DNA from 3 places in the Mesorhizobium vachelliae genome. Region 1 is predicted to be linked to each of the others. Evidence: riboswitches for the same ligand, from Rfam matches in the RefSeq annotation. Region 1 holds a riboswitch; each other region holds the start of a gene.

Region 1 (6,598 bases):
ATGCGGTTGCTCCTTTTTCATCGGTGATGAGGATAACCCGCCCTCCACGGGCGGCGACTTCCTCCATGTTGGAGACGGTCTTGTTGAAAAAGCGATCAAACGGCGCGATGACGATCACCGGCATGTTCTTGTCTATCAATGCGATCGGACCGTGCTTCAATTCACCCGCCGCATAGCCCTCGGCGTGGATGTAGGAAATCTCCTTGAGCTTCAGCGCACCTTCCATTGCCAGTGGGAAGCTGGTGCCACGGCCAAGATACAGGACGTCGTGATATCTGGATAATTCGCGCGCCAGAAGCTCTATCTTAGGTTGGATGCTGTTCAGGATCTGGCCCATAATGCGCGGCATTTCGGCAAGGCTTCGGACCAGCGCCTGCACCTCATTTTCGGTTACTGTTCCGCGGGTCCGGGCGGCGCTGATGGCAAGTGCGGCAAGAACGGCAAGCTGGCAGGTGAACGCCTTGGTGGAGGCGACGCCGATCTCTGGGCCGGCAAGGATTGGGAAGACCGCGTCGGCCTCCCGAGCGATGCTCGATTCGGCGCCATTGACGACGGCGCCGATTTTCAGTCCAAGTTTCTTGCAGTATCTCAGCGAGGCCAGCGTATCGGCGGTTTCGCCAGATTGCGAAATGAAAAGAGCAGCAGACTGGGGCGACAACGGGATCTCGCGGTAGCGAAATTCGGACGCAACGTCGATTTCGACTGGCAGGCGAGCATAGCGTTCGAACCAGTATTTTCCTATCAGTCCGGCGAGGTAGGCGGTGCCGCAGGCAGAGATCGCCAGGCTCGGAATGCTGGCAAAATCGAAGCTAGGAACCGGATCGGCGCGATTCTCTATCAAGCTGACATAATGAGCGAGCACATGGCCGATGGCCTCGGGCTGCTCGTAGATTTCCTTCTCCATGAAGTGGCGATGTTTGCCCTTGTTGGCCAGATAAGCCGCGGCCATAGAGGTCTGACGCGGACGCTCTACTGGGTAGCCGTCGAAATCGAAGATATCGGCACCCCCCTTGCCGATTACGGCCCAGTCACCGTCGATGAGATAGGTGACTTCATTCGTGAAGGGGGCAAGTGCGATCGCGTCGGATGCCAGAAACATCTCGCCGTCGCCGTGGCCGATTGCCAGCGGTGGTCCATTGCGCGCTGCGATGATGCTCGACGGATCATCCTCAAAAAGGATGGCGAGCGCGTAGGCGCCCTTGATGCGTTTCAACATGGCATGCATCGCTTCGCCCCGGCCCATGCCCTCCTGGCGGTGTCTTGCCACAAGATGGGCGACGACTTCCGTGTCGGTGTCGGTCTGGAACTCGGCTCCCCCCGCCGTCAATTCCTCCTTCAGCTCGGCAAAATTCTCGATGATGCCGTTATGGACGACGGCCACACCGTCGGTAAAGTGCGGATGCGCATTGCCTTCCGTCGGCGCTCCGTGGGTTGCCCAGCGCGTGTGGGCGATGCCAATGGAGCCGTTTAGCGGCTCTGCCTTCAGTCTCTTCTCTAGATTGACGAGCTTGCCCTCAGCGCGCCTCCGCTGCAAGGCGCCCTCGGTGATAGTCGCAACGCCGGCGGAATCATAGCCGCGATATTCCAGACGCTTCAAGGCGTCGACCAACCGCTCCGACACGGGCTGTTGCCCAACGATACCAACAATCCCGCACATGCCGTCTGCGACTTCTTTCCGGCGGCCTCGGTCGACGCACCAATCACGACGAGGATACCCAACGCGCTGCAATTCAGGATCCTCTAATACGATTTTATTAGGACGGTAAAATTGATTGTTGGAATAGCAATCATCCACCCGATAAATGGACAAAAGATGCGCGACGGCATTCCAACAGAGCCTTATCGATGCTGCATCTGCCGATTGACGTGGGCATCGAGACGGCACTCGACGCGGATGTGAAGTCGTGGCTCGCCTTCGCGGCGCAAAAGACCGACGAGTTGGTCGTGCTCGCCTTTGCCCTGGCCGAAGGCCGGGACGAGGTCGCCGCTGGTGTCTATGACATTCACTCGCCAGGGATCCCAGAAGCGGCCGAGATTTCCAACCTCATTAAGGATCCGGGAACGCCGGCACCTGCCAAGCGTACCCACAACAAAGCCGCAGCCTGACCGGACTTTTCAGGCTCGACTAAGCGGATCCGGCATGGTTTCGCACTTGCGATATAAAATTTGTGCGTTGCAATATCCGTTGCTATCGGTATGATCATGACTTGTCGACCATCTACTCCTCCCAGATGGTGCCGACGCTGAGTGGGCGCACCTCCTCCCGCGCCTCATTCGAAATAGAGTCCGCTGCCACCTCCTCCCGGCAGCGGGCTTTTTCTTTGTCTGAGGCGCAATTTCGGTTGGGCCAACGCATTTGGCTAGGCGAGGCGAATATTCCGTACCTCCAGGCCTTTCTTGCCCTGCCCGCATTGGACAAACACCTTCTGCCCCTCCATCAGCATGCTCAGTCCTGAGCGGGTCTGCGCGGTGGCATGAACGAAGATGTCCTTCTCACCGTTTTCAGGAGCAATGAAGCCGAAGCCTTTTCGGGATTGTACCACTGCCCCGGGCACAGGGCATGATCGCTCACCATCTGGCCGCATGACGGATGATCACACGGCCAGCCAAAACCACGACCTGGACGCTCTCGCCGATCAGGCGCCAGGGCACCGAGTAGCTGTTCGTATCCAGATCGATCGCACAGTCGGCCTGGACCTTGCGGATCAGGCCCCACAATTGCCCAACGGCGACCTGCCGGAAAGCGCGCGGAGCGCTCGAGCTTCAGCGGCAAAACGTTCCACGGGCGCAACGCCGGTGGTGCCGTGTTCGCCCTGGTCGGCAACTTCGCGCATCCACCGATCCAGATGCGCCTCGAACGCCGCCCAGCTCTCGAACCGCCGGCCGGCGTTCGCGTTCTCCTTGATGTAGCCGACTCCGCGTTCGTCTTTCCCCTCTGCTTCGTGTGGTGCAGCTTTGTTGCGCCCTTGAACCGCGCCAACTCCTGACTCCGCCTAGGATCGCGTGACGCAGAACTGCAGGCCGAGCACCTCGCGTCTGGAGCGAGCCGCCCGGCGAGGCCATGAAACGTTAAAATTAAATCCTCACCGAGCTTGAACAGAGATGATCAGTTTGTGTGCTTCTACCCCTTTGGGTTGCCCTAAATGAACTGCATCTGGCAATCGGATGTAGGCCAAGTTGCGAGCGCGCGGCTGGCCCCACCTTGGCACTGCTTTTCGAGCAGTAGTCGGTAGCCAGTAGTGGATTGAATCTAACACTTGGTGCCCACGTTTGACGGCGGCGATGATTTTGTTCGGGTCGGCGGTCCAGGTGAAGCGTTTGGGTTGTCGGATTATGCTCGGCGAAGAAGCGGTTGATGGCCGCCTACACGACAAGATGAAAGGCGCCTCGCTTGAGGCGTCGCTCGACAGCTCGGCGAAGAAGCCCTCGACGGGGTCGAGCCAGACACCCTGCCTTCGCGCCCCAATCCATTCGACCAAAGGCGCGGCTAACAACCCTTGCGCAGCCGGGCCGAACCGCCGTCTGTCACAGTTCTGCACAGCGCGCCCATTTGTCGATTTGGCCCGGGCCCTGCAGCAGCCAAGGTCTGGCTTCATGTAGCCAATCTGCCTTACCGCGTGCCGAATTAAATATATTCGCGATCCAAACGCCCCTTGTTCGTCCCTCCACGCGACTTGGAAATCACTGTGATAGTACAAAGTGCGTTCACATAATGACATAAAGATTTCTTTATGCGATGTTGACAAAAGAGCGGACTGCTGTGATTGTGTCCAAGCCATGGTTCTCCGTACGGCGCTGCCGCAGCGGAGCTAAGAGGGAAGCCGGTGCGATGCCGGCGCTGCCCCCGCAACTGTTAGAGGCGAGCCGACCCCACTCATGTCACTGAGGCGAACAGCCTCGGGAAGACGGATAGAGGCTATGACCCCCGAGCCAGGAGACCTGCCACGGCGAACTATTGTCCACGGGCGGGGTGTCTCGGTGGCCGCTGCAGCCCGGCGTTCGTACCGGCCTACTGGCGCCTTCGTTGTCCCCCACGCCCCAACCATCGGGGTATCGCATGACTCTCTCTCAGCAAATTCCTGTAGCGACGCTTGGTGTGCCGCGTATCGGTCGCAGGCGGGAATTGAAATTCGCGCTCGAAAGCTATTGGTCCGGAAAATCTTGCGCTGCCGACCTTCTCGCGACGGCAAAGGCACTCCGTGCCGCGAGCTGGGAGGAGCAGCGCGATCGCGGTGTGTCGAAAATCCCCTCGAACGACTTTTCGCTCTACGACCATGTACTCGACACCGCCGCCATGGTCGGCGCCGTGCCGTCTCGCTACGCATGGAATGGCGGCGAGGTCCCACTCGACATCTATTTCGCCATGGCCCGCGGCAACCAAGGTCAGACGGGGAATTGCGACTCTGGTCAGGAGCATGCGGCTGGCCCTGCCCTAACCGCGATGGAAATGACCAAATGGTTCGACACCAACTATCATTACATCGTGCCGGAACTTGACGACGATCAGGCGTTCACACTCTCGTCGACCAAACCGGTTGATTACTTCCTCGAGGCTAAAGCCCTGGGCATTCATACACGCCCGGTCATCCTTGGACCGGTCACTTTTCTCAAGCTGGCGAAATCACCTGCCGAAGGTTTCAATCCCCTCGCGCTCCTGCCGCGGCTTCTGCCCGTCTACGAGCAACTCCTGCGGAGGTTGAAATTCTCGGGAGCCGATTGGGTGCAGATCGATGAGCCAGCGCTTGTGCTCGATCTAAACCAGAACGAACGAGCCGCACTTGAATTTGCCTACGGGCAGCTGTCGAAGGCCGCGCCCGAGCTGAAGATCATGCTGGCTACCTATTTCGGGCCTCTGGGGGAAAATCTCGAGACGGCGATATCGCTGCCTGTGGCGGGCCTGCATTTTGATCTCTCGCGTGCTCCCGAACAGTTGGAGACGGTTGGTCGGCTCGCGCCTAAGGATCTGGTGCTCTCGCTTGGCTTGATCAATGGCCGTAACGTCTGGCGCGCGAACCTTACTGCCATTCTCGACCGCATCAAGCCGATCGTCGCGGGCTGGCCGTTGGACCGAGTCGAGATCGCGTCTTCGTGCTCGATGCTGCATGTGCCGATCGACTTGCGTATGGAGACGGCACTGGATGCGAACATCAGGTCGTGGCTCGCCTTCGCGGCCCAGAAGATCGACGAGCTGGTCATCCTGGCCCGGGCCTTGTCCCAAGGTAGAGATGCGGTGGCTGGCGAGTTGAAAGCTTCTGCCGAGGCTGCCGCGACTCGCGCAACATCCACGAAGGTCCATGACCCGCTCGTTGAAGGGCGGATCGCCGACATTAACGGCGCCATGAAGCAACGAAGGAGCGCATTTGCCGAGCGTTCCAGGGCCCAGGCCCGCGCGCTCGGCCTGCCGCCGTTCCCGACGACGACCATTGGATCCTTTCCGCAGACGCCTCAGGTGCGCAAGGCGCGTTCCGCTCACGCGAAGGGCCAGCTCAGCTATGTCGATTACGAAACCTTTCTGAAGAAGGAGATCGAGGCTGCTATTCGCTGGCAGGAGGAGATCGGGCTGGACGTGCTGGTGCATGGCGAGTTCGAACGAAACGATATGGTACAGTATTTCGGCGAGCAACTTTCCGGCTTCGCCTTCACCGAACATGCCTGGGTGCAGAGCTATGGGTCGCGCTACGTGCGTCCCCCCATCATCTTCGGCGACGTATCGCGCCCCAATCCGATGACGGTGCGCTGGTGGCAATTCGCCCAGTCGCTTACGCAAAAGTCTGTAAAGGGAATGCTAACAGGCCCAGTGACCATTCTCAATTGGTCTTTTGTTCGCGACGACGTACCCCGCTCCGAGGTCTGCCGCCAGATCGCGCTCGCTATTCGCGATGAAGTGACGGACCTAGAAAGAGCCGGCGCAAGGATGATCCAGATCGACGAGGCCGCGTTTCGCGAAGGCTTGCCGCTGCGCAAGTGCGACTGGAAGGTCTATCTTGACTGGTCGGTCGAATGCTTCCGGATCGCTTCAACAGGTGTAAAGGACTCGACTCAGATCCATACCCACATGTGCTATTCGGAATTCAACGAGATCATCGACGCGATCGCTGAGCTGGATGCGGATGTAATTTCGATTGAGACATCGCGCTCGGCAATGGAACTGCTTGACGCCTTTACGAGCTCTAAATATCCGAACGAAATCGGTCCTGGAGTCTATGACATCCACTCACCGCGCGTTCCGGAAGTCGCCGAGATTTCGGCCCTCCTCATGCTTGCCCGCGAGCGCCTGTCTGATGCTCAACTTTGGGTAAACCCCGACTGTGGCCTCAAAACACGCAATTGGGAGGAGGTCCGCCCTGCCCTCGTGAACATGGTCGCTGCAACACGCGCGCTCCGGGAGACAGTGCAGGTCTGAGGCTTTGCCGAATTCTCGTTATGCCGCGGGTCAACGGCTACTGCTGCCGCGAATTCCGCGAGAACGCCTCGGTTCGCAAAACGTCCTGGCAACATGATGCCATCGCGACGAGCAGGCGACGGAAGCGTCGTCTGCGCCTTTTTAGATTAGAAGTGGTCTCCCCTCAGTGATGGTTCGCCATTACCTTTCTTTGCG
Region 2 (8,723 bases), on a different contig from region 1:
CGGGCATCACGCCTCGCGGTCACGAGGCCAGACCGTTCCAATTCCTTGAGATGGAAGCTGACATTGGAGGGCGAGACCTCGACTTGTTCGGCGAGCGAACCGGCGGCAATGCCTTCCGGTCCGGCAACGACCAACAGGCGCAACAGGCGCAGGCGCGTTTCCTGCGACAGCGCGCCAAAGGCGATCAGGGCTTGACGTTCATCCACGTTTCAATAATCCTTGAAATGTTGAAATGAGGAATAGCCGACATGCTCTCTTCTGACAATCACAAAATCGATGCCGCGCTCCCGATGGCCCCATCGGATCTGACCATCGGTGACCTTCTCGGCGCGCTGGCCGAACACGGGGACAAGCCGTTGGTGTTTGTTTATGACGGCCGGCCGGTGAAGCCGGGCTACCACGTGACAGAGGTCAAGGCGGGAGAGTTCTCGGCGCTCGATTGCGAGGCGAATCCCGAGTCCTGGTCGGAAATCTTCATTCAGTTGTGGGACGTGGACGAAGGCGGCCCGGTTCACATGCTGGCGGGGAAGTTCGCGGCGATCATACGCAAGGTGGCGGATCACGTGGCGCTCGACCAATCGGCCAAGCTGACCTTCGAGATCAGTGACGGCGTCCGCCCCATGGAATTGCACCGGGCGGCTCAGCCAAGCATCGTTGGCGGTGTCATCGAGGTCGAGCTGACACCACGGCCGGCAAGCTGCAAGCCGCGCGACCGCTGGCTGAAGGAACAGAAGGCGACAAGCCAGCCGTGCTGCGGAGCGAGCCGCTGCTGCTAGCGCTGGGCCGCCGGCCTGGAATCTGATCATGCCATTTGCCTCCAGCAGATACAGCCCCACGAGTACGATCGCGATCAGCGCCACCCAAACGGCTGTCCTGCTCGTGCGAGAATTCCCCGTTGATCGGCAGCGATGAACGCGCTGCGACTGCGTTCCCCATGTGCCGTGTCGCAAATCATCCCGGGCCGGATCAAATCCTGAATTGCTGAGTGGCGCGCGACCGTGCATAGTGGTTGCGATGGCGCCTGGTTGAGGACCGGCGAAATTGACCATGGACAACAAAGCGGACAATCCGGGGGTCGCGGTGTTCCCGCCGCCGCTCTTTCTCGTGGCGCTGATCGTGATGCTGGCGCTGCGCTATGTCCGGCCGCTGGCGATCGGCGGCCGTCCGCTCACCATTGTGCTCGGCATCGTGCTGGCAGCGCTTGCGATTGCCATCATCGCCTGGGGACGCTCGACCATGTTGCGCGGCGGCACCAATGTGAACCCGACTTTGCCGACCACCGCGATCATCACCAGCGGGCCGTTCGGCTTTACCCGCAATCCGCTCTATATCGGCCTGATGGGGCTGCTTCTCGGGATCGGCCTGCTGTTTGACACTTGGTGGGCCGTTATCGCCCTCATCGCGAGCTTCCCCATCTTGCACTATGGCGTGGTGCTGCGCGAGGAAGCCTATCTGGAGCGCAAGTTCAGCGAATCCTACCGCTCGTACAAGGCGAGCGTGCGCCGCTATCTTTGAGCGTCAGCCCTTCGGCGCGTTGCTGTAGAGCGCGACGCCGACGCGATCGTTGCGCCGCCACCGCACCAAAGCGCGATAGGCCATATCGTCGGCTGGAACCTCGAGCAGGAAGCGTTCCGGGAGGGCGACATCTGCACCGACGCGCAATTCCGCGCCCTGCTCATGCTGGTTCCTGACGGAGCAGCCGATCCGGACGCCGTTGGCAATGATCGTGGCTTCCTTGAGCACGAATTCGCGTACATGAAGACGGCGCTCGGTCTCGGGATATTCGGCCATGTCCGGCAGGCTCCTCAGGCGAGGCTCTCCTCGCCACGGGGCGGCACCATAGCAGCGAGGCGTTTCCGTTCCGTTAGCGATCGCTGAAACGGCAGAAGCCTTGATATCCTGGTTATGCCGTACGGCTCGAAGCTTGACATAGGCCGTCTGCGAACCTTCCCTAGGCCGCGATGCTCAACCGAAGCATGATGCCTGCGGACGTGTTGGAGCCGACGATGACGACCACCAACGGTAAGACACTGCGGCTGCATATGCCTCAGTGGCAGGGCGGCAACCTCGAGGAATACCATCTCAGCTCAAGGTTGCTGTCGTGGCTGCTTCCCTTAGCCCAAGGACCTGAGGAGACCGTCACCGTTCCCCCTCCCGGCGACGGTCCTGCTCTCGACATCGAAGACGGCATCCTGGCAAAGCAGGCCCTGCTCGCTCAGGCACGCGCGGCACGAGCCGCCGTGGAACGGCACCAGCCGGACAAGGTCCTGACCATCGGCGGCGACTGCCTGGTCGATCTAGCGCCCATCGCCTACCTCAACAAGCGTTATAGCGGGAATATCGGCGTGCTCTGGATCGATGCGCATCCGGACGTGCAGACGCCGGAGGAAACCCCTCACGGCCACGCGCAAGTGCTGGGCATGCTGCTCGGCGAAGGCGATCCGGATTTCGTCGCCGAAGTCGACGTTCCGCTCGATCCGGCCAGGGTGATGTATGCCGGACTGGACGAATGGTCGCCGGCCGAGAACGAATTTCTCGTCCGCATGGGCTTGCGCAGCGCCGGCTCCGGCGAGGTTGCCGAAAGTTCTTCCACGGTCCTGCAGTGGCTCGAACGGCAAGGCATCGAGCAGCTTGCCGTCCATTTCGATGTCGATGTCATCAGGCCGCAGAGCTTCCGGCCGATCCTGTTCAACAAGCCCGGGACCGGAACGGACTTTCTCAAAGGCGTTCCGCGCGGCCGGCTGGAACCGGAGCATGTCCTGCGGCTGCTCGATGATGTCGCTGGCGCCTGCAATATTGTCGGGCTCGCCATCACGGAATACATGTCCTGGGATGCCGTCCAGACGCAAAGGTTGCTGCGCCGGCTGCCGCTCGTCGGCAATTGAACGCGGGCGATCTTGCGCAGCGTTCAGCCGGCGACGACGCCGCTCGCATGCAGCACCCAGCGGCGGCCGTCGCTGCGGAACTCGGTGAGCGATAGCGGCTCGATGTCGATCTTCCAGATCGAGGAAAGCGGCGCGCCCAGCACATGCACCATGGCGGCGCGGATCGGCACGGCATGGGTGAGCGCGATGGTGTGGCCGCTCTCAGCGCCCAGGCGCTCGATCAACGCGGCGACGCGCCGGGCGACGGCGGCAAGCGATTCGCCGCCATGGGGTGCGGCATCCGGATCGGAAAGCCAGGCCTCCATGCCTTCCGGGTCCTTGGCCTGCATTTCCTCGAAACCTTTGCCGGCCCACCGCGCGAAATCCTGGTCGGCAAGCAGCGGCTCGACCGTCGCATCAAAGCCGAGCGCCTCGGCCGTTTGCCGCGCGGCAAGCGCCGGGCTCGTCCAGACGTGGTCGGCGCGGCGCAGCGAAGCGGCCAGCGCGGCGGCGCGGTCGATGGCTTGCGGCTCCAGCGCCTCGTCATTCGGAAAGCGACCCTTGCGCGTGGCCCGCGTCGCGCCGCTTGCGATCATCGTCAGGCGGGCGAGCATCCCAAAACTCCCTGGTCCAGTGAAATTTCGGCCGCGCGAAGCCGCGTTGGCCATTACATGTCGTTGACAGGCGAACGAAGTGCTGACAAGTGTTTTAGCGCTATACGGGATTGGAAGCCGGTGCGAGTCCGGCACGGTCGCGCCACTGTGATCGGCACCAGCCGAAAGTCAGGCCTTATTCCGCAGCATTGTTCGATCAACGGGACGCAGTATCCCACGGGAGGTCAATATGTCCGACACCACCTTCACCCCCAGCTACGGTCCGGTTGCGATTCCGGTCCGCGAGCTTCTGCCCTGGGCCATCTTCGCTGGCCTGCTCTTGATGCTGGCCATCTATTTCGTCGGCGCGGAAGAAGGCGCGACGTCGCTGATCCGCGGCACGGCGGTGCACGAATTCGTGCATGACGGCCGCCACCTGCTCGGCTTCCCCTGCCACTAAAGCGGTTCGGCATCGCCGAACCCGCTTTCGATAAAGGGTTAGTGACATGGTTGGAAAACTTTTGCTGCGCGGCATGCTTGTCGGGCTGGTCGCGGGGATTCTGGCATTCGCCTTCGCCCGCGTCTATGGCGAGCCGCAGGTCGACAAGGCGATCGCCTTCGAGGACCAGCAGGCCCAGGCCGCCGGCGAGGCGCCGGAGCCAGAGATGGTCAGCCGCGCCACGCAGGCCGGCATTGGCCTGGCGACCGGCGTGCTGGTCTATGGCGCCGCCCTTGGCGGGCTGTTCTCGCTGGTCTTCGCCTACGCCTATGGCCGGCTGAGCTCGCTCGGTCCGCGCGGCACTTCGGCGCTCATCGCGCTGCTCGGCTTCCTTGCCGTGATCGTGGTTCCCGGCCTCAAATACCCCGCAAACCCGCCCGCGGTCGGCAATGCCGAGACCATCGGCTACCGCACCGAGCTGTTCTTCATCATGATCGTGGTCTCGATCGCGGCGATGGTGGCGGCGGTCGGGTTGGCCCAAAGGCTATGGAAGCAGCTTGGCGCCTGGAACGCGTCGATCGTCGCGGCACTTGCCTTCCTCGTCGTCTTCGCGCTGGTGAAGGCGGCGCTGCCCGACATCAACGAAGTGCCGGAGAACTTCTCGGCGACCGTGCTGTGGCAGTTCCGCGTCGCCTCGCTCGGCATCCAGCTCGTGCTGTGGACCGTCGTCGGGCTGGGCTTCGGCGCGGTTGCCGAGCGCGTCGTCGCGGTGCGCGACCAGCGCAGCCCGGCACGCCGCTACGCCTGAACTGAAATGCGTTGGCCGCCACGGTTCCTTGCCCTGGCGGCCAATTGCTTTTTGACGACCGCCCTGCTGGTCATGCTGGCCACATCCGCGCAAGCGCATAGCGGCTCGTCGGCGCCGCCTCCCCCCGGCATCCAGATCCCCAGCCTGACCCACGGCCAGATGGCGGTGATCGCGCGCTACCGCGGCGACATTCTTGCACTCGCGCAAGCACAGACCTTGACCGACCCGACCTTCCGGCGACTCTACAATCACGGCAATCTGCAATTCACCTACTGCCTCTGGGGCCTGATGCCGGGAAGTCTTGGCGACGAGGAGAGCCCGTTCAACGAATGCAGCCATGCCTATCTCGCCACCGCCAAGGCGCTGCTGACGTATATGGCGACGATGCCCTCAGCCGAGCGCGACGCGAAGGCGTTGATCTCCGACATCGATGCCGAGATGGTGCGCAGCGGCGCCTCCTGGATCCTTTGCCAATATAGCGGCGAGGCTTTCAGCACCGGCGCGGTCGTCGAGCCCCGGTGGCGAGACATGTTCTTCCACTTGCCGAGCCTGGCGGTCCTGCTTGCGACCATTGCTGCGCTTATCGCGGCCGGATGGTCGATCTTCGGTGCGCCGCGTAGTCGCGTGGCCTAGCTGTCCGCTGCAAGCCGGCGTAAGAAGCGCCATCCACCCAACGTCCGCACGGACCCGCAATCACCAGCCATGTTGGTCTCCGAAAGCCTCGCCCTCGCCGCCGCCTTATGCAGCGCGCTGAGCTCCATGTTCCTGAGCGAGCTCAAGGGCCGCGTTCCCCTCCTCCAGCTCGCCCGCTGGCAGATGCTCGCAACCTTCGTGATGACCGGCTCGGTGTCGCTGGCGATCGGCGGCTGGCACACGATCGGACCAAGGGAGTTCTGGCTGCTTGCGGGATCGAGCTTCGCCGGCATCAGCATCGCCAGCACGACCTATTTCGCCACCATCTATTCGGTCGGCCCGCGCATCACCGCGCTGCTCTTCTCACTCACCTCGCCTTTCGCGCTGGCGCTCGGCTATCTCGTGCTCGGAGAAACCGTCAGCCACTGGCAGGCGCTGGGCGTGGCGCTGGTGCTTGCAGGCATCGTGCTTGCCATCGGCATGCCGCGACGCTTCCTCAAGCGCGGCCACCTGGCGCCGGCCATGCCGGTCGTCACCCCTTCCACCGTGCCGGTGAGCACGGCGCCCGGCCCGCCGCTTACCGGGCGACTCGGACCAGGCATCGTGCTCGGCGTGACGACGGCGCTCGGCCAGGCGACCGGCACCCTTCTGGCGCGCCCGGCAATGGCTGCCGGCGTCGAGCCATTCACGGCCATGGCGCTGCGCTCGGGCCTCGCCGTGATCCTGTTCATCGCCCTTGCCGCGACGCCGTTCGGCAGGGGCAAGCGCGAGGCTGTCCAGTTCGGCACGGTCGGGCTCGCCGTGCTTTCCGCCTTCGTCGGCACCTCGCTCGGCATGTCCTGCCTGATGGCTGCGCTGCGCACCGGCAATGTCGGCATCATCTCGACGCTGTCCTCAATGACGCCGGTCATCATCCTGCCGATGGTGTGGCTGCGCAGCGGACAAAGGCCGACCGCGGCTGCCTGGGCGGGCGCGCTGCTGGCCATCGCAGGCACGGCGCTGATCAGCGTGAGGTGATGGGTTGCGCGTGAGGCTCGCGCCGAAGTCACTTCGATCCGAAGGCCAGCTACATTGGTCCGTTTAGCGTCAAACTAGGCGGAAGGCGGACACCGACACAGCGCGCCCAGGTGTCGCGTTGTCGTCAGGCAGATTCACGCTGGCACACAAATGTCGCCCGCATCACCCATGCGCGTGCCCGTGGTCCGGCTCCGCCATGGCGAAGGGCAAATCCTCGCTGTCCTGACCAGCCGCCAGTTGCAGCCTGGCGCTGAACTCATGCGGCTCGGCCGGGGCGACCAAGCTTTGCAGATAGTGATGATCGCCGCCGACCGGCGACAGCAGTAAGCTTTCGACCGCACCGTCCGCCCTTTCGATGGCGACGTTCGCCCGCAGCCCCTCGGCGTGACGCGACAGGCGCAGCCGCATGCGCTCGCCCTGCGGCGTGTCGACAATCTCGAGCAGCCCGCTGGCGAGCTTGCCCGAGACCAGGAACGGATCGGGCGCATGATGGTGGCCGCTCTGCGTCTCCGGCTCGGCAAAGCGCACCGTGGCGACATCGAGCGCGGGGATGTGCGCGAAGAGCCCGGCCTTGAGCGATGCGGCGATGTTGTTCGCGGCGGCTAGCAACAGCCCGTCATTGACTGCAATCTCCACATCGACATGCAACCTGTGGCCGAGCCAGCGGGCGTTGGCGCCGACCACTTTTTCTATCCCGGCGACATGCTCCGCGGCGTGATGAATTTCGTCGACGAGGCCGGGCTCGACGCCGTCCAGCATGCGCGTCAGCACCGAGCGCGCCGATTGCCACACGATGCCCAAGATGGCGACGGTGATGATGAGGCCGATGATCGGGTCCGCCAGCGGCAAGCCGAGCCAGACGCCGACCGCGCCGGCAACGACCGCGAGGCTGGTGAGCCCGTCGGTGCGGGCGTGATAGCCATCGGCGACCAAGGCGGCGCTGTTGATCTGGCGGCCGACGCGGATGCGGAACACCGCCACTGCCTCGTTGCCGAGGAAGCCGATCACGCCGGCCGCTGCGAGCCAACCCAGGAACTGGACCGGACGCGGATTGAACAGGCGGTTGACAGCTTCATATCCGGCCACGAGCGCGCTTGCCAGGATGATGAGCACGATGATGATGCCGGCAAGGTCCTCGACCCGGCCGAGGCCATAGGTGAACGTGCGGGTCGGCTTGCGCCGCACCAGCACGAAAGCGATCCAGAGCGGAATGGCCGTGGTCGCATCGGCTATGTTGTGGATGGCATCGGCAAGCAGCGCCACACTGCCCGAAGCCATGACGACGACGATTTGCAAGGCGGCGGTGATCGCCAGTATCGCGAACGACCACTTGATCGCCCAGATGCCGCGATCGGTGGTGGCGATGGTGGCGTCGATCACGCCATGCGTGTGGCCGTGCGGTTCGTGATGGCCGCCGCTATGGTTATGCCCGCCAGGGCCATGTCCATGCGCGCCGAAGCCGAACCAGTCCAAAACTTTTTCCCACATCAAACGCCTCACAGATACTTGGTGAGCTGCTTCAGCTCCTTGAGAGTATCCCTGGTCGGCTCGCCGCCTTCGACGAGGCAATGCTCCATATGGTCGTGGATCAGCTCGCGCTTGGCGTTGCCGACGGCGCTTTCGACGGCATGGAGTTGTTGCGCAAGGTCGAGGCAGGAGCGGCCCTGCTCGAACATGGTGAGCACGGCGGCGAGATGGCCGTGCGCGCGCTTGAGCCGGGCGATGATATCGGGATGGGAGCTGTGTATCGTCATGCTGTTATCCTATCCTCCAGGGTAGGATAACGCAAACAGCAAAGCGTCAGCGGTCATATCGGCCCCCTGGTGGTGATGCGGCCGGATTTTCTTCGTGATGCCTTCGCAACGGCGTTGCGGTTGGCGGCGGATCGCCCGGCCGAAAAGGTATCGGCCTTCCTGCCGGGTACGTGCGAGAGCGCGCTTGGCCTCGCGGTGCTGTTGATGGCATCGCATGGCTATGGCGACCGGACCCAATTATCGGCCGCGAAATCCCGGCTTGATGTGATCGGCAGCGGTCGGCGGCAGGCAGCCCGGCAGCAACCAAATGCTTGTTTTGGCGTTTGTTTCAGTGGCTGGCGGCGCTCGATTTGGCGCCAGCCGATTCCGCCGGCGAGATGCCGCGCGGGGCGGAAAGGAGGCCGCTATGACACGGCCGGCAGTGGAGATAGGCGACAGGGTTGCGGTCATCGCCACGGTGGTCGCGCGCACCGAGGACCGCGTGATGTTGAGGCTCGACGGCGACAGCCACAGTTACTCGATGGTCGAGCCAAATGCCAAGCCGGGCGACAAGCTCAGGCTCGAGGGTGACGTCGTCCATGTCGACGAGGAGCTCGGACGCACGACCGTGCAGGT
Region 3 (8,723 bases), on a different contig from region 1:
CTTCACGGCAGCGAGCAGGAACTCGCGGTTGCCGTCGCCACCTTCGATCGGCGACGGGTGCAATCCCAGCACGCGCCAGCCGGGAATGCCGGCGAGCCAGTCGCGCAAATTCCCGGCAATGCGCTCGGCATCGGCTGGGTCCTTGAGCAAACCGCCCTTGCCGATCGCCTCGCGGCCCGCCTCGAATTGCGGCTTGACCAGGAGGATTGCCCTGGCGCCCTCCCCCGCCAAGTCCAGCGCCGGCGGCAGCGCAAGCTTCAGCGAGATGAAGCTGACGTCGCAGACCAGGAAAGCGGGAACGTAGCCGCCGAGATCGGCGGCTGCCAGGTCACGGGCGTTCAGCCCTTCGATCACCGTCACGCGCGAGTCGCCGGCAATGTCGGGATGGATCTGGCCGTGGCCGACATCGATCGCCGTGACATGCGCCGCGCCGCGCTCGAGCAGCACCTGGGTGAAACCGCCGGTCGAGGCGCCGACATCGAGCGCTTCGCTACCGGAAGGATCAAGGCCGAAATGGTCGAGGCCGGCAATCAGCTTCAATGCCGCGCGCGACACATAAGCCTGCGCCGGATCGTCGATGGCGACCAGGCAGTCCGGTGCGACAGGCTGGCCGGGCTTGCGAGCAATGATGCCGTCGACCGTCACCGTGCCACGCTCGATCGCGTCGCGGGCGCGCGAGCGGCTGGCGAACAGACCGCGCCCGACGAGCAATTCGTCGAGCCGCTGGCGCTGGCTGGCTGGCAAAGGGGAACTCATAGCCTTCATTGGCGAAAGCCGGGCGCGAACGCAATGGTTGAATACGGTGCAAGAGGCTGCAGAATGCCGGCAGGATCAGGCGGTTCGTCAGTCGGTGGAGGTGGCAATGCTGAAGGGGACCTGTCATTGCGGCGCGGCCCACTGGACGCTGGAAGGCGATCCCGGTGGAATCACCGCATGCAATTGCACGCTCTGCCGCCGCTACGGCACGCTTTGGGCTTATGACTATGTCGACGAACGCATTCACGTGGCCGGGCCGCTGAAGTCCTACACGCGCGCCGAGGTGGCGGAACCCGCGCTGGAGATCCTGTTCTGCCCGACCTGCGCCTGCGTGGTCGCCTGGCGCGGCCTGCGTTCGGGCAAGAGCGGCCGCACGCGCATTGCCGTCAATGTCAGGCTGGCGCCGCCGCAGGACATCGCCGACCTGCCGATCGACCATTTCGACGGTCTCGACAGTTTCGACGACCTGCCGCGCGACGGCCGCTGCGTGCGCGATATGTGGTTCTAGAATACGGTCCGCGAAACCTGGCGCTCGACTGCCGGCGTCAGGCCATCATTGTCGGAGGCCTCCTTGCGCGGCGGCTCAACAGGCGCCGGTGCAGGCGGCGGAGTATCCGGCAGCACGACGAGTTGAGGCTTCTGCTTGTAGGAGAAGCCGCCGCGGATGCTACCCATCTTGCCAGCAACGATGTCCATCGCCGCCTTTTCGATATTGCGGTCGTAGCGCGTTTCGGCTGCCACCGGCGCAATCATGGCCGCCAGAAAGGCCATGCCGCACAGAAACGACTTCATTGTTGTTACCCCTGCCTAGGACCAAGGTCTTAGCAGGGCGCCGTTGAAAATCGGCCAAGAGACAGGGTAAGCGAACCGCCAAACGGAAGCGTTAACAGATAGTTAGCGTAAAAAGCCGGCAAACCGATTCAGCGTCTTGACGTTCTGATTTCAGGCGCGCTGCGCCTGAACGCCATGGCCAAGCGTCGCGAAGACCGTGCGCACGATGCCTGCCGAATCCAGCCCTGCATCGGCATACATCTTCTCGGGCTTGGCGTGGTCGGTGAACACGTCCGGCAAGACCAGCGGGCGCACCTTGAGGCCGCTTTCCAACAGGCCTTCATGGGCGAGGAAATGCAGCACCTGGCTGGCGAAGCCGCCGATGGCGCCCTCCTCCACGGTCACCAGCACTTCGTGCGAGCGGGCGAGCCGGCGGATGAGATCCTCGTCCAGCGGCTTGGCGAAGCGAGCGTCGGCGACGGTGGTGGAAAGGCCCGCCGCGCCGAGCTCTTCCGCCGCCAGGAGGCAATCCTGCAGCCGCGTGCCGAAGGAAAGCAGCGCGACCTTGGTCCCTTCCTTGAGGACGCGGCCCCTGCCGATTTCGAGCACCGAGCCGCGCTCCGGCATGTCGACACCGACGCCGTTGCCGCGCGGATAGCGAAAGGCGATCGGGCCGTCATCATAGGACGCGGCGGTGCGCACCATGTGACGAAGCTCCGCCTCGTCGGCCGCGGCCATGACGACGAAGCCCGGCAGCGTGGTCAGAAAAGTCGTGTCGAAAGCGCCGCAATGGGTGGCGCCGTCGGCGCCGACGAAACCTGCACGATCTATGGGAAAACGCACCGGCAGCTTCTGGATCGCAACGTCGTGGACGACCTGGTCGTAGGCGCGCTGCAGGAAGGTGGAATAGATGGCGGCGAAAGGCTTGTAGCCTTCGGTGGCAAGGCCGGCGGCAAAAGTCACCGCGTGCTGCTCGGCAATGCCGACATCGAAGGTTCGCTTGGGGAACACCTCGCCGAACAGGTCAAGGCCGGTGCCGCTCGGCATGGCGGCAGTGATGGCGACGATGCGGTCGTCCTCGCGCGCTTCCTGGATCAGGCTCTCGGCGAAGACCTTGGTGTAGGCCGGCGCATTGGCGGGCGCCTTGGCCTGCGCGCCGGTGATGACGTCGAATTTGTTGACGCCGTGATATTTGTCGGCCGCCGCCTCCGCCGGCGCGTAGCCCTTGCCCTTCTGGGTCACGACATGGATCAGCACCGGGCCCTTGCCATTGTCGCGCACGTTCCTCAGCACCGGGATCAGATGCTCGAGATTGTGCCCGTCGATCGGGCCGATGTGATAGAAGCCGAGCTCCTCGAACAAGGTGCCGCCGGTAACGTAGCCGCGCGCATGCTCGACCGCGCGGGTGATGGCGCGGTCGGCGCGCTTACCGAGATAGGAGGTCAGCTTCTTGCCGAAATCGCGCAAGCCCAGATAGGCCTTGCCGGAGGCGAGCCGGGCCAGATAGGCGCTCATGGCGCCGGTCGGCGGCGCGATCGACATGTCGTTGTCGTTGAGGATGACGATCAGCCGGGCGTCGAGCGCGCCGGCATTGTTCAGCGCCTCGAAGGCCATGCCGGCCGACATCGAGCCGTCGCCGATGACGGAAATGACATTGTTGCGGCCGCCCGACAGGTCGCGCCCCATGGCCATGCCGAGACCGGCCGAAATCGAGGTCGAGGAATGGGCTGCGCCAAACGGGTCGTATTCGCTCTCGGCGCGCCTTGTGAAACCGGAGAGGCCGCCTTCCTGGCGCAGCGTGCGGATGCGGTCGCGGCGGCCGGTCAGGATCTTGTGCGGATAGGCCTGGTGGCCGACGTCCCAGATCAGCCGGTCGTCCGGGGTGTTGAAGACATAATGCAGGGCGACGGTCAGCTCGACGACGCCAAGGCCGGCGCCAAGATGGCCGCCAGTCTGCGACACGGCATCGATCAGTTCGGCGCGGAGTTCCGCGGCAAGCTGCGGCAGCGCGCTCTCATCAAGCGTTCGCAGGTCCGCCGGGATACGGACCTTGTCGAGCAGCGGCGTGTCTGGCTTCACTCGGGCGCGTCCTGCCTCAATTGATCGAACACGGCGCTACCAACAAATTGCGCCATAATCATGCGCGGGAATAGGCCGCCGCCGGGCGAATGTAAATGCGCGTCGGTGACGCGCGGGTGGAGCGGTCCCTAGCTCTCGGGCAGCGGAATAAACTCCTGCTCATCGCCAGGAACGATATCGAAGCGGCCTGTCTTCCATTCCTGCTTGGCCTGCTCGATGCGTTCCTTCGAGGACGAGACGAAATTCCACCAGATGTAGCGCTTGGAGCCGAGCGAGGCGCCGCCGAACAGCATGAAATGCGCACCGCGCTCTGAGGAAACGACGATCTCCTCGCCCGGCTTGAACACCAGCAGCCGCTCGGCCGGAAAGGCGTCGCCGGCGATCGAGACTTCGCCTTCCAGTGTATAGATGGCGCGCTCCTCGGCATCGGCCGGGATTTTCACGGCAGCACCCGCCGCCAGCCTGAGATCCGCGTAAAGCGTGTCCGAAAGGGTCGCCACGGGCGAGCGCAGCCCCGAGAACTCGCCGATGACGACGCGGCCGCTGACGCCCTCTGCATCGATCTCAGGCAGACGAGCCACCGATGTGTTTGCAAACACCGGCGCAATTTCCTCCTTGCCGTCGGGCATCGCCAGCCAGGTCTGCAGGCCGGAGACCGACATCGGCGCGCCGCGAAGCTCTTCCGGCGTGCGCTCGGAATGAACGATGCCGCGTCCCGCGGTCATCAAATTCACGTCGCCCGGCGCGATCACCATTTCGGTGCCGAGCGAGTCGCGGTGCCTGATCTTGCCGTCGAACAGATAGGTGACGGTGGAAAGCCCGATATGCGGATGTGGGCGCACGTCGAGCGCATGGCCGGCGCGCAGGATGGCAGGCCCCATGCGATCGAAGAAGATGAACGGCCCGACCAGACGGCGCTTTGCCGTCGGCAGCGCGCGGCGCACCTCGAAACCACCGATATCCTTGGCGTTCGGAACCACCATCAGCTCGATCTGATCGCAGGCGAAGGCATCGCCGGGTTCAGGATCGTTTCCCGGAAAAAAGCTCATGGGTGTCCCTCAGGCGAAACGCAGCGCCGACCTGGCCTTCGCCTTGGCCGCCTCCACCTCGCGATTGCGCGGCTCCTGGCTGGTCTCGAGCGAGTCGATCAACTCGCGCGCGATCGCGGCGATCGCCTCGACCGCATGGTGGAAGGCATGCTCGTTGCGCTTCGAAGGTTTCGTCGAGCCGCTCAGCTTTCGCACGAACTGAAGCGCTGCGTCATGCACTTCGTCATTGGTTGCCGGCGGTTCGAAATTGGCCAGGGTCTTGATGTTGCGGCACATGGCTTGAACTCCTTACCTGCTTGCTCTGCCCACCCTATTCCAATTATTCCGCGTCCAGCGGCTCCGTTCCCACCGGCTTGCCGTCGCGTGACAGCCTGATCTTCTCGACCTTGTCCTCGGCAGCCTTCAAGAGCCGGTCGCAATGCGCCTTCAACGCCTCGCCGCGCTCGTAGATCCTTATCGACTGGTCGAGCGGGACGTCGCCGCGCTCCAGATCATCGACGATCTTCTCCAGCGCGTCGAGCGCCTGCTCGAAGCTCATCGCCTTGACGTCTTCATTGCCTTCCACTGCCATACCCTATCCCTTCATCAGCCGCCCGACATGGGCGGCGACTGAAAATGCCAGTCCCTGCAGATCGTAGCCGCCTTCCAGCAAGCTGACGAGCCTGTTGCCGCTGTGGCGCCCGGCACGCTCCATCAATTGCCCTGTCGCCCAGTCGAAATCGTCCTCGGTCAGGTTGATCTCGGCCAGCGGATCGCGGTGATGCGCGTCGAAGCCGGCGGAAATGATGATCAGGTCCGGCGAGAACGCGTCGATCGACGGCAGCACGCGCGACAGGAAAGCGTCGCGGAACAGGTCGCTGCCGGTCTGCGGCGCGAGCGGCGCGTTGACGATGTTGCCGGCGCCGGTTTCGCTCTTCGCGCCGGTGCCGGGATAAAGCGGCATCTGGTGCGTCGAGCAATAGAGCACCGAAGGATCGTCCCAGAAAATGTCCTGCGTGCCGTTGCCGTGATGGACGTCCCAGTCGACGATAGCGACACGCTCGGCCTGGTGCTTCTTCTGCGCATAGCGGGCGGCGATCGCCGCCGTGTTGAAGAGGCAAAAACCCATCGCCGTGGTCTTTTCGGCATGATGGCCGGGCGGACGGGCGGCGACGAAGACATTGGCGGCTCGGCCCTCGAACACATCGTCGACCGCGGCATTGGCCGCGCCGATCGCCGTCACCGCGGCCTGCCAGCTTTTCGGGCTGGCGCTGGTATCGGCGTCGATCGAGGCGATGCCGCTTTCAGGGATCGCCGCGCGCACGCGCTCGACGAAATTCTCGGGGTGCGCATAGAGGATGGTTTTCTCGTCGCCTTCCGGCGCCTTGACGCGATCGAGCGCCGCAAAGGCCTCGTCGTCGAGCACGCGCTCGATGGCGCGCAAGCGGTCGGGCCGCTCGGGATGGCCGGGCGGCGTAAGATGTTCCAGGAAGATCGGGTGCGTGTAGAGACGGGTGGCCATGGCGCCTAATCTAGGCACCGGCGGCGCGGATGACCATGTTCGAAAGCCGAATGGCTGGGGAAAATTGCGTCAGCCCGTGTCGCTGGCGCCATTGGCGCGGCCCAGGCTTCGCGGTAAGGTCTCCTCGCTGCTTGGTGCCCGCGACGCGGGAGAATCGGGAACACGGTTGAACTCCGTGGCGTGCCCAACGCTGTGAGGGGGACCGCGCCGGCAAAGCCACTGTCGATGACGGGAAGGCGCCGGTGCGGGAGGATCCCGAGCCAGAAGACCGGCCTGGCAGACATGGTCTTCCGCTTGGTCAGGCGGGAGACTGCTTGTCGCAAGGGGAAAAGCGATGACGGCAGCAGCGATCGCCATGAGCGGCGACGACTTTGATCAATTGGCGCGCGACGCGGTCTACCGGGCGATGTTCACCAGGCGTGACGTGCGCAGCCATTTTGTCCCCGACGATCTCGACGACAGTGTGCTCGCGCGATTGCTCAACGCCGCGCATCACGCGCCGTCGGTCGGCTACATGCAGCCGTGGAATTTCATTGTCATCCGCGATGCCCAGCGGCGCAGACAAGTGCGCGACCTGTTCCTCGCCGCGCGTGAGCAGGAACTGCCTGCGATCGAGGCGGAGCGGCAGGCGCTCTACCGCAAGCTGAAGCTCGAAGGCATCTGCGAAAGCGCGCTCAATCTGTGCATCACCTGCGACCGGCAGCGCTCGAAGGACTCGCCGCTCGGCCGTTGGCATAACCCGGAGATGGACCTCTACAGCACCGTCTGCGCGGTGCAGAATTTCTGGCTGGCGGCACGCGCCGAAGGCGTCGGCGTCGGCTGGGTGAGCATCATCGAGACAGAGGCGCTGAAGCGGCTTCTGGCGATCCCGGACCATGTCACGCCGATAGCCTATCTCTGCGTCGGCCGCGTCTCGGCCTTCGCGCCGAGGCCGGACCTCGAGGCGAATGGCTGGGGCAAACGCCTGCCCCTGCCCGAGCTGGTGATGAGCGAGACGTTTCGCGGTGCCGGCGAGGCACCGCTCAAATCGGCGATAGCAAGGCTTGGCAGCGCGCCGAAGCGCTGACCAGCAGCAGATCAAGCGGCTCGCGGGGTATCCCAGCGTGAGCCGCTGCCGAAGGAGACCAGCGCTTTGTCGCGCAGTTCCCTGAACTTCGACGAGGTCTCGGCCAGCCGGCGGTCCCATTCGGGATTGGGCGTCTGGCCTTCGATGGCTTCGAAATAGACCTGCATCAGCGAGGCGATGGCGAAGGGCTCGATGAAGGCCGCCTTGAAGGCCCAGGCAAAGACGATGGCCAGCACGAAGGCCCAGCCGGCAAGCTGGCCCGGCATCACCCACAGGATGGCGGCCGCCGGGGCCAGCATCAACAGGAAGATGACGAAGGACACGCCCCACATGATCACCGCCAGCCAGACGGCGTTCTTGACCATGTGCCTGCCATTTTGCGCGTAAAGCACGACGCCTTGCCGCGCCGTCTCGAAGGGCGAGCTCGAATTGATGCGGATGTTGTAGCCGAGGATGATCTCGTCGACATAGGTCAGCGAGATGCGGATGACGGTGTTGATGAAGCTGACCAGGCCGCTCAAGCCCGGAATGGGCAGGAAGGCAGCGATGCCGCCGATCAGGCCGGTGATGGCGCGAATGGCGCCCTTGACCAGCTGGTCGACGACGAAAAGGATGTTGGCTTCGGCAAAACGCTGGGTGACCACTTCCTTGGCATAGGCAATCTGGTTCTGGCCGTCGGGAACGTCATGGCCGTCGATCAGATGCACCATGACGGCGATATGGCCCGCCTTCAGCACATAGAGGATGTATTCGCGGATCCAGTAGACGGCGATCGACACGACGCCGAAGCCGACCACGCCGCCCCAGAGCGCGAAGGACATCGGACCATCGGGATCGGTCGAGATGTGGCCGACACCATAGCCGACGCTGGCGCCGGTGCCGGTCGCCATGATGTAGGCGACCGTTATGCCGAAATAGACGATCATGCGAAAGACGATGAACGGCCATGTCCGCATCATGATGGACACCGACCTGGCGATGCTGAAGTCCCACATGCCCCGACTCTCCCACCCGCGGAGTTGGCGCGAGAAGATGCGCTCGTGCCGGGGAAAGTCAATTGCGGCGCGGTCGGCCACGGTCAAAACCGGTGCACAAGCCCGGCGATGGTTACTCTATCGTGCGGTCAGGCCTTTTTGCGCAGGCCTTCGAGCAGCTGCTTGAACGCCGCGATTGCCTTCTTCGAGGTGGCTTCGGGGTCATTGGAATTGGCGATGCGCTGTGCGGCCTGGCTGCTGGCGCCGTTGATCAGCCGTGCGGTCGTCTCGGGATCAAGGTCCGGAACGACCACGCCATCGTCCTGCAGCCTCGTCAGATGGTCGGTCATCGACGCCGTGCAGGCACTGGCATTTGGCCACTGCGCCGGGTCGCCAAGCACGGCCGGGCCGTCGCGGAACATGATGCGCTGGATTTCCGGCTCCAGCGCCATCTCGATATAGGTGGTGCATTCGTCGACGAAATGCTGCCAGCGGGTCGGCGCTTTCGAGGCGACCTCGTTCACCCG

Evidence for each region. A riboswitch is a leader RNA that binds a small molecule or an ion and turns the genes downstream of it on or off. The one in region 1 is predicted to bind cobalamin.
Region 2: linked by a shared signal. The riboswitch ahead of RFM41_RS26850 (CbtB domain-containing protein) and the one ahead of metE (5-methyltetrahydropteroyltriglutamate--homocysteine S-methyltransferase) in region 1 are both predicted to bind cobalamin.
Region 3: linked by a shared signal. The riboswitch ahead of bluB (5,6-dimethylbenzimidazole synthase) and the one ahead of metE (5-methyltetrahydropteroyltriglutamate--homocysteine S-methyltransferase) in region 1 are both predicted to bind cobalamin.

Annotation. Positions count from the first base shown of each region.
Region 1 covers NZ_JAVIIR010000020.1:94,701-101,298, forward strand. Annotated here, with positions in the region: gene glmS (glutamine--fructose-6-phosphate transaminase (isomerizing)) at 1-1,657, opposite strand, end outside; partial or broken gene RFM41_RS30445 (hypothetical protein) at 1,843-2,106, shown strand; gene RFM41_RS30450 (cold-shock protein) at 2,361-2,555, opposite strand; partial or broken gene RFM41_RS30455 (Mu transposase domain-containing protein) at 2,543-2,936, opposite strand; partial or broken gene RFM41_RS30460 (IS630 family transposase) at 3,243-3,440, opposite strand; cobalamin riboswitch at 3,762-3,961, shown strand; gene metE (5-methyltetrahydropteroyltriglutamate--homocysteine S-methyltransferase) at 4,058-6,403, shown strand.
Region 2 covers NZ_JAVIIR010000015.1:102,821-111,543, forward strand. Annotated here, with positions in the region: gene RFM41_RS26820 (ArsR/SmtB family transcription factor) at 1-206, opposite strand, end outside; gene RFM41_RS26825 (DUF6428 family protein) at 249-776, shown strand; gene RFM41_RS26830 (methyltransferase family protein) at 1,048-1,515, shown strand; gene RFM41_RS26835 (PilZ domain-containing protein) at 1,519-1,791, opposite strand; gene RFM41_RS26840 (arginase family protein) at 2,007-2,885, shown strand; gene RFM41_RS26845 (histidine phosphatase family protein) at 2,909-3,478, opposite strand; adenosylcobalamin (AdoCbl) riboswitch at 3,564-3,707, shown strand; gene RFM41_RS26850 (CbtB domain-containing protein) at 3,708-3,917, shown strand; gene RFM41_RS26855 (CbtA family protein) at 3,964-4,704, shown strand; gene RFM41_RS26860 (hypothetical protein) at 4,756-5,337, shown strand; gene RFM41_RS26865 (EamA family transporter) at 5,407-6,354, shown strand; gene RFM41_RS26870 (cation diffusion facilitator family transporter) at 6,517-7,842, opposite strand; gene RFM41_RS26875 (metal-sensing transcriptional repressor) at 7,851-8,108, opposite strand; gene RFM41_RS26880 (hypothetical protein) at 8,515-8,723, shown strand, end outside.
Region 3 covers NZ_JAVIIR010000002.1:425,673-434,395, forward strand. Annotated here, with positions in the region: gene RFM41_RS05615 (TlyA family RNA methyltransferase) at 1-756, opposite strand, end outside; gene RFM41_RS05620 (GFA family protein) at 863-1,264, shown strand; gene RFM41_RS05625 (hypothetical protein) at 1,261-1,548, opposite strand; gene dxs (1-deoxy-D-xylulose-5-phosphate synthase) at 1,699-3,606, opposite strand; gene RFM41_RS05635 (pirin family protein) at 3,735-4,655, opposite strand; gene RFM41_RS05640 (DUF2277 domain-containing protein) at 4,665-4,931, opposite strand; gene RFM41_RS05645 (exodeoxyribonuclease VII small subunit) at 4,975-5,226, opposite strand; gene RFM41_RS05650 (histone deacetylase family protein) at 5,230-6,156, opposite strand; cobalamin riboswitch at 6,272-6,447, shown strand; gene bluB (5,6-dimethylbenzimidazole synthase) at 6,491-7,222, shown strand; gene RFM41_RS05660 (hypothetical protein) at 7,234-8,217, opposite strand; gene RFM41_RS05665 (TetR/AcrR family transcriptional regulator) at 8,346-8,723, opposite strand, start outside.